Regions from separate parts of the Arthrobacter sp. NPDC055585 genome, predicted to be linked through region 1. Evidence: predicted binding sites of a transcription regulator. Region 1 holds the regulator's gene; the other holds the start of a gene.

Region 1 (3,844 bases):
CGGTCAGCGCGAACACGCTTCCCGGTGCCGCTGCCGCTACCAGTTCCGGGTCACCGAAGAAGATCGGGTTGGTCACGGTGAGCGCCGGCCTCTAGTGGTTGCCGAGGCGGTCGCGCAGTTTCGCGAAGACGCCGCTGTTGCTGTTGCCGCTGACCCTGCCTTCGGCGAACTCTTCGCCGCGGAGTTCAGCGAGCCGGCGGAGCAGTTCTTCCTGCGCCTGATCCAGCTTCTGCGGTGTCTCCACCTGGACGTGAACCATCAGGTCACCGCGGCCGTAGCCGCGCAGGTGCGTGACGCCCAGGCCCTTGAGGGTGGTAACTTCACCGGACTGGGTGCCGGCCTTAATGTGGATTTCGCGTTCCCCGTCGAAGGTCTCCATGTTGATGACCGTGCCCAGGGCTGCCGCCGTCATGGGCACCGTAAGGGTGGCGTGGAGGTCATCGCCGTCGCGCATAAACACGGGATCGGCGTTGACCCGGATCTCAACGTACAGGTCTCCCTGCGGGCCGCCGGCGGTGCCGGCTTCACCCTGTCCGCTGAGCTGGATCCGCGTTCCGGTTCCGACGCCGGCGGGAACCTTGATGGTCAGGGTGCGGCGGCTGCGTACGCGGCCTTCGCCGGCGCATTCGTGGCACGGGTCCGGGATGACGGTGCCGAAGCCCTGGCAGGACCCGCAGGGCGCCGTCGTCATGACCTGGCCAAGGATGGAACGCACCGCGCGCTGGACCTGGCCGCTGCCGTGGCAGATGTCGCAGGTCCGCGGGGAGGTTCCGGGCTGGCAGCAGGAGCCGTCGCACGTGGGGCAGACAACGGCGGTCTCCACGTCGATCTTCTTGTTGGTGCCGAAGACGGCATCCTTCAGGTCGATCCGGACGTTGATGAGCGCGTCCTGTCCCCGCCGGGTGCGCGACGCCGGTCCGCGGCCGCCGCCGGGTGCTCCGCCGCCGAAGAAGGTGTCGAAGATGTCCTGGAAGCCGAAGCCCTGGCCGCTGAAGCCGCCGCCGAACCCGTTGTCCGTGCCGTTCTCCTGGCCGGTGGTGTCGTAGACGCGCCGCTTCTGCGGGTCGGACAGTACTTCGTAGGCATGGGTCACGGCCTTGAACTCGTCTGCCGCTCCGGGGGCGGTGTTCACGTCCGGATGGAGCTTGCGGGCAAGCTTGCGGTAAGCCTTCTTGATTTCCTCGCCGGTGGCATCCCGGCTTACGCCGAGTACCTGGTAGTGATCACTCACTCGTGCACATCGCTTCCTGTGTTGCGTCCCCCGCCTCGGGGATGATTAGTCTTCCGGACACCGCTGGTGAGGCGGCTGCCAGTCTTTGGGGTCAGGTGTTCAGGACCCGGGAAAGGTAGCGGGCAACGGCTCGAACCGCTGCCATGGTGTTGGGATAGTCCATCCGCGTGGGACCAAGGATTCCTACCATAGCCGAAGCATCCGGCCCATACCCAGTGGCGACGACGGATGCCTCCGAGAGCGAACCGTATGGGTTTTCCGATCCGATGCGGACCGAGACTCCCCTGGCGTCCTGCTCCATTTCCGAGAGCAGCCGAAGCATAACGACCTGTTCTTCCAGGGCTTCAAGGATGGGCCCGATGGTCAGCGGGAAGTCTCCCGTTGCGCGGGCCAGGTTGGCTGTTCCGGCCATCACCATGCGGTCTTCGCGGTTAATTCCTGCCAGCTGTTCCAGGGCCCGCACCAGGGCGCCGGCCGTTCCCCGCAGGTGGGCCGGAACGGTAGCCAGGGTGTCTGCCAGGTGGGAAGTGATCCGCGTGAGCGTGGTTCCGGCAAGTGCCTGCAGGAAGTGCTGGCGCAGTTCATGCAGGTCCTGCTCCGTCACGGGGGCCGGCACGGTGATGACACGCTGCTCAACGCGCCCGGTAGTGGAGATCAGCACCACGAGGACCTGAGCCGGGGCCAGCAGGACGAACTCGATGTGGCGCACCTTCGCGTTGCCGAGGTGCGGGTACTGCACGACGGCGACCTGGTTGGTCAGCTGGGACAGGAGCCGGACGGTGCGGTCCAGGATGTCATCGATGTCCTCGGCGCCTTCAAGAAGGGTCTGGATGGCACGCCGTTCAGCGGCGGAAAGCGGCTTCAGATCCGAGAGCTGGTCTACGAAAAGCCGGTAGCCCTTGTCCGTGGGGATGCGTCCGGCGGAGGTGTGCGGCGCAACGATCAGGCCCTCTTCTTCGAGGACTGCCATGTCATTGCGGATGGTGGCGGAGGAAACGCCAAGGTGGTGCCGCTCGACCAGGGCCTTGGATCCTACGGGTTCGCGGGAGTGGACGTAGTCTTCGACAATGGCCCGGAGCACCTCGAGCCGGCGTGGTTCGCTCATGGTTTCCTCCTTCGCTGACGGACTGTCATTCGCACCCGGGCGCTGCACGGCCGTGCCGGCCGCTGTTAGCACTCGGTGTCCCTAAGTGCTAAGTCTAATACCATCCACCGCCGTTGCTAGCATTGAATCTTCCGTGCCTGCGGCTCACGCAGGTGCTGCGCAGCGTCTTCTCCAGGAACGAGGTTTTATGCCCAGCTACGAGTGGGGGCCGCAGGACATCACCGCCCCGGCCCGTAAGGCCCTGCGCCGGGTCGGCGCAGAGAAGGGCCTGGTCCTGGAAGAAGTCCAGACCGGGTGGGTTGGTGCGGTGCTGCGCACCGAAAAGTCCGGCGGCATGCACCTGGTAGTGCTCGAGGATGCGCGCGGCAGGACCCGTTCCTTTGAACTCGGCTTCGGGTTCCTCCTTGAGGGCGAACCGGTTGAAGTGATTCCTGCCGTTAAAGCGGCAGCGCCGCCGGCCGCCCGGCGGACGGCTTCCGGTTCGGTCGCAGTGGAGAACGTCCGGGCCCGCACCGCCCGCGCAAGCCGGATCTGGGTGGAAGGCAAGCACGACGCCGAACTCGTGGAAAAGGTGTGGGGAGACGACCTGCGGATCGAGGGCATCGTCGTCGAGCCTCTGCACGGAGTGGATGACCTGGCCGGTGCGGTGCGTGACTTCTCCCCCGGCCCCGGCCGGCGCCTGGGCATCCTGGTTGACCATCTGGTGTCCGGTTCCAAGGAGTCGCGCATAGCTGCCGAGGCCATGCGGGTTCCCGGCGCGGCAGGCAACGTGCTTATTGTGGGCCACCCCTATGTGGACGTCTGGCAGGCCATCAAGCCCCATGTCATCGGCCTGCAGGCCTGGCCCGTGGTGCCGCGGAACGAGGACTGGAAGACCGGAATCCTGAAGGGACTCGGCTGGCCGCACCGCAGCCACACCGACGTCGCGCTGGGCTGGAAAAAGCTGCTGGGCTCAGTCCGGACCTACGCCGATCTTGAACCGGCGCTGCTGGGCCGGGTGGAAGAAGTCATTGATTTCCTCACCGTTCCGTAGCCGTCCCGCCGCGCCGCGCTGAACCGGCCTTTGCCTGCTCCGGCGGCGGAACCCAGTACCCTTGTCTAACAACAGGTACCCGCGGGGGCAGCCCTGCGTCATCTGAGAGTTAAAGGAATAGCAACCGTGTCCAACCCACGCCCGAACCACCCGCAGCCGGATAACCACGGTTCGCCGGCGCGCCCGGACTACCAGGGTGCCCCGGCGAATGCCCTCCCGCTGACCGCGTCGGAAGACCGCCAGTGGGCCACGCTTTCCCACTTCGGCGGCATCCTGGGCTTCGTTCCTTCGCTCATCATCTATCTGGTGTTCCGTGACCGCGGGCCGTTCACGGCTCAGGAGTCGAAGGAAGCCCTGAACTTCACGCTGCCGCCCACCATCCTGGCGCTCGTGGCCTGGCTGCTTTCATTCATTCCGGTGGTGGGAGGGTATTTCGCCATCTTCAACGCGCTGATCTGGATTGCAGTCGCCGTGT
Region 2 (3,844 bases), on a different contig from region 1:
AGCGGACCCTCGACCTTGCCGATGCTGAACATCGACTCTTCGGGGAACACAATCAGTTCCGATCCTTCGGCCTTTGCCTTCTCCGCCAGCGAGCGCATCACCGCAAGGTTCGCCTCGACGTCGCCACTGGGTTTGAACTGACCTACGCTAACCAACATTGAGGAACCGCCTTGCCTTCGGGACCGGGTGTGATCCCAGCCTAGTGCAGGTCCTCGAAGTGGAGCACAGGTTTCAGCACCTGGCCGGACTTCGCATCCGCGGCGGCGGTGTTGATGTCATTGAACGCGTAGCGGGTGATCATTTTCTCCAGCGGGAACCTGCCCTGCTGAATCAGTTGCACCAGTGCCGGCAGAAACAGCTGCGGTGTTGAGTCACCCTCGGTAATGCCAATAACCTGCCGGCCGTTGAGCATAAAGTTCACATCCAGTTCCACCGTGGACCCGGGAGCCGGGGCACCGATCAGGCCCAGCTTGCCCAGCGGCGCCAGCGCGTCTGCGGCAGTCGCCGCTACCCGGGTACTGCCGGTGGTCTCCAGCGCGTGGGTTACCCCGGCGCCGTCGGTCAGTTCGAACAGTGCCTGCAGAGCGTCGCTGCTGCCGGAATTGACGACGTCGGTGGCCCCGAGTTCGCGGGCAAGCTCCAGCCGGGAGTCCACCAGGTCCATCACCACGATGCGGGTGGACCCGCCGAGGGCAGCGGCCATGACTGCGGAAAGGCCCACCGGGCCTGCACCGAAAACAGCGAGCGTGGAACCTGGTTCGGGCCGCAGCACGTTCATAACGGCCCCGGCACCGGTCTGGACGCCGCAGCCCAGCGGCGCCAGGAGGGACAAGTCAGCAGCGGGATCCACCTTGGTGACCCCGCGCTCATCAGCGAGGACCAGGTCGGAGAAGGAGGACTGTGCGAAGAAGTGTCCGTGCACTCCCTTTCCGTCTTTGCTGATGGTGGCACTGCCGTCAAGGCGCTGCCCGCCCACCAGGTTGAGCTCCAGGAAGTACGTGCAGTAGGCAGGGTGGCCGCTGCGGCAGTTCCGGCATTCCCCGCAGCTGGTGAAGCTGAGCAGCACATGGTCCCCTGGCACCACGGACGTCACGGCGGAGCCCACGGCTTCCACGATTCCGGCACCCTCATGGCCCAGGACTCCGGGAAGCGGAAAGGGAATGTGCCCGGCCTGGACCCCGAGGTCCGTTCCGCACACACCGGCGGCCTGCACCCGGACCAGGACCTCGTCCGGGCGGGGGTCGTCCAGGAGGACGTCGGTGATTTCAAAGGGTTCATTGATGCCGCGCAGGATCGCGGCGCGCGCCTGGGTAGTCATAGGGCCACGCTACGCGGCCCGGCCCGGCAGCGTCAGGGGTCTGCAGACGGATCAGGGCGGCAGGCGGAAACTCCGCCCGCCGCCCTGAACGGCACTGGTGCCGTTAGGCGCTGACCGCCTCGGGTTCACGGTGTGATTCGCTGGCGCCCAGAGACGCTGAAGACCCCGACTGCACCTCAATGCGGCGCGGGCGGGCCTTCTCGCTGACCGGGATCACCACGTTCAGCACGCCGTTTTCATAGTGGGCGGTGATGCCCTCGGTATCGATGCCCTGGCCCAGGCTGAGCTGGCGCAGGAACGAACCGCCCTCACGTTCGCGGGAAAGCCACTGCACACCTTCTTCACCGCGGAGGGTCCGCTCGGCGCGGATGGTCAGCAGCTGGCCATCGACGTCAATGTCAACGGAACCCGGATCGACGCCGGGAAGGTCAAGGCTCAGAACGTAGCGGTCGTCCTGCCGGTAGAGGTCCATCGGCATGTGGCGCAGTGACTCGCTGCGCACGGCCTGGGCAAAACGGTCGAGTTCACGGAACGGATCAAAACGTGTTGCCATCACAAATCAACTCCTTCACTCCGCTTTACACAGCGGGCTGATCTGCCATTTCATCAAAGTTGAGTTGGCTTCACTCAACTTTCGGCAGTAGATTAGCACTTGCAACACGAGAGTGCTAACCCGAGATGTTGCAGCGGAGAAATCCGTTTTCTTTCATTCGAACCATGTCTGGAAGGAAAGGAAGCAGTGACCCAGCCTGCGCTGTTCCGCACCGGAACAGGACACCATGCAGCCCGCATTGAAAAACTCCTTGCACTCCCCAGCCGGCTCGCCGGTTCAACACCATCCCCAGTACTGGATACAGCGGGCTGGGCCAGCGCCGTATGGGTGGCTGCTGCCCTGCTGGGGATCGGCGTGTTTTCCGGAGGCACAACGTCACTGGTACAGGCAGTGGTGCTGCTGTACGGCACCGGCGCTTCCCTCGCCGTACTGTGCTGGCTGGCCTGGCGGGCACTGCGCATGCGTGCCGCCCGCCGACTGGCCACAGACCCGGCGGCACCGGCAGCCAGAGAATTCCTCACCGCAGCGGCCTTCGCCCGGGAAGAGTTTCTTCAGGCACTGTTTCCGGCGGGGGCAACCGGTACGCCTGAAGTCCTGAAGGCCACGGCTCCGGCAAGGGCAGCCGCCGCAGGTGCCCCGCGGACAGATCTCCGCACGGAACTGCCGTCCGGCCCGGCTGCTCCCGCGGTCCCCCGAAGTGTCCGGGCGCGTTCGCCGATCCGGAAGAATGTCCGCCGGAAGTCCGCGATGCGCCCGGCCGGCCGGAGCGCACCGCGCATCCGGGATTGCCACGTGTCCAGCGGTTCCGGCAAGCAGGCCGCCGAGCCGGGACCCGCTGTTCGTGGCAGAGCCGGCTGGACAGCATCTTTGAGCCGCACCGCTTAGACTGTGGCGCCATGGAAGAAATCAAGGAACCCGTCCAGCTGTCCCTGGGAAACGGAAAGCTGAACCCGGCTGCGGCGGGCTTCTCCCGCACCCCGCTGCACGCCTTCGCGGATCTCCCCCAGGGACTGCGGCACGGCTGGCGGACTAAGCGCTGGGAGTACTGGGGTGTTCTGACCCCGGACCTGGTGCTCGGCATGACCATTGCGCACCTCGACTACGCTGCCACCCTCCAGCTGTACGTGTATGAGCGTGCCACCGGCAGGGAGATCACCAGCGATCCGCTCACCCTTCCGCCAGGATCCACGGCCATCCTTCCGGGGACTCTTCCGCCCATGACCGCAGTGGGCACCATGGGCGGGCTGCACCTGCGCTTCCATGACGACGACGGCGGGACGCACCTGCGCGCGGAGTCCGAACGCGTCGGCGTCGAACTCTATGCGCCCGCTGCGGGCGACGTGCTGGGCGTTGTGGTTCCGTGGTCGGACACCCGTTACCAGTACACGCTCAAGGACGTGGCCCGCGAGGTCAGCGGAACCATCACTGTTGATGGCCGGCAGTATCCGGTGGGCGACGGCGCGTTCGCCGTCCTGGACCGCGGCCGCGGACGCTGGCCCTACTCCCGGCGCTGGAACTGGGCGGCTGGCTACGGCATCTCCGCCGGTACCCGGCTGGGCCTGCAGCTGGGCGGCATGTGGACCGAAGGCACGCCTGCAACTGAAAACGCGCTGATCGTGGACGGAGTGCTGCACCACTACGACGCCGAACTGGAGTTCAGCTACAACCTGGCCGATCCGCACGCGCCATGGCATGTCCGCGGGGACTGGATCGAGGCGACCCTCACTCCGTTCCACCGGCGGCTGGCGGCAACCAACGTGGTGGCCGTTGCCTCGAAGACGTGGCAGGCCTTTGGGGCGTGGTCCGGGTGGGCTGCCGCTCCGGATGGCACGCGCTATGACCTGAACGGGGTGCACGGCTGGATTGAGGAAGCCCGCAACCGCTGGTAGCTGCCGGTTCGTCACCAGCCGGACCGGCAACGGTTCTTCCCCCGCCCCCGGACGCACTGCTAGGTTCATTCGCACCTCACCCGA

The links. The regulator HrcA, encoded in region 1, represses chaperone genes, less so after heat shock. The targets are predictions, from matches to a motif close to TTNGCACTCGNNNNNNNCGAGTGCNAA.
Region 2: ACWGQ2_RS10960 (Hsp20/alpha crystallin family protein) is a predicted target of HrcA. The motif match lies at 1,964-1,990, and genes of this name have one in related genera.

The regions. Positions count from the first base shown of each region.
Region 1 is NZ_JBSHIT010000007.1:210,555-214,398, reverse strand. It holds gene ACWGQ2_RS13455 (16S rRNA (uracil(1498)-N(3))-methyltransferase) at 1-76, opposite strand, end outside; gene dnaJ (molecular chaperone DnaJ) at 92-1,231, opposite strand; gene hrcA (heat-inducible transcriptional repressor HrcA) at 1,323-2,336, opposite strand; gene ACWGQ2_RS13440 (DUF3097 domain-containing protein) at 2,524-3,369, shown strand; gene ACWGQ2_RS13435 (DUF4870 domain-containing protein) at 3,496-3,844, shown strand, end outside.
Region 2 is NZ_JBSHIT010000005.1:243,422-247,265, reverse strand. It holds gene ACWGQ2_RS10970 (carbon-nitrogen hydrolase family protein) at 1-158, opposite strand, end outside; gene ACWGQ2_RS10965 (NAD(P)-dependent alcohol dehydrogenase) at 200-1,318, opposite strand; gene ACWGQ2_RS10960 (Hsp20/alpha crystallin family protein) at 1,422-1,871, opposite strand; gene ACWGQ2_RS10955 (hypothetical protein) at 2,058-2,756, shown strand; gene ACWGQ2_RS10950 (DUF2804 domain-containing protein) at 2,768-3,760, shown strand.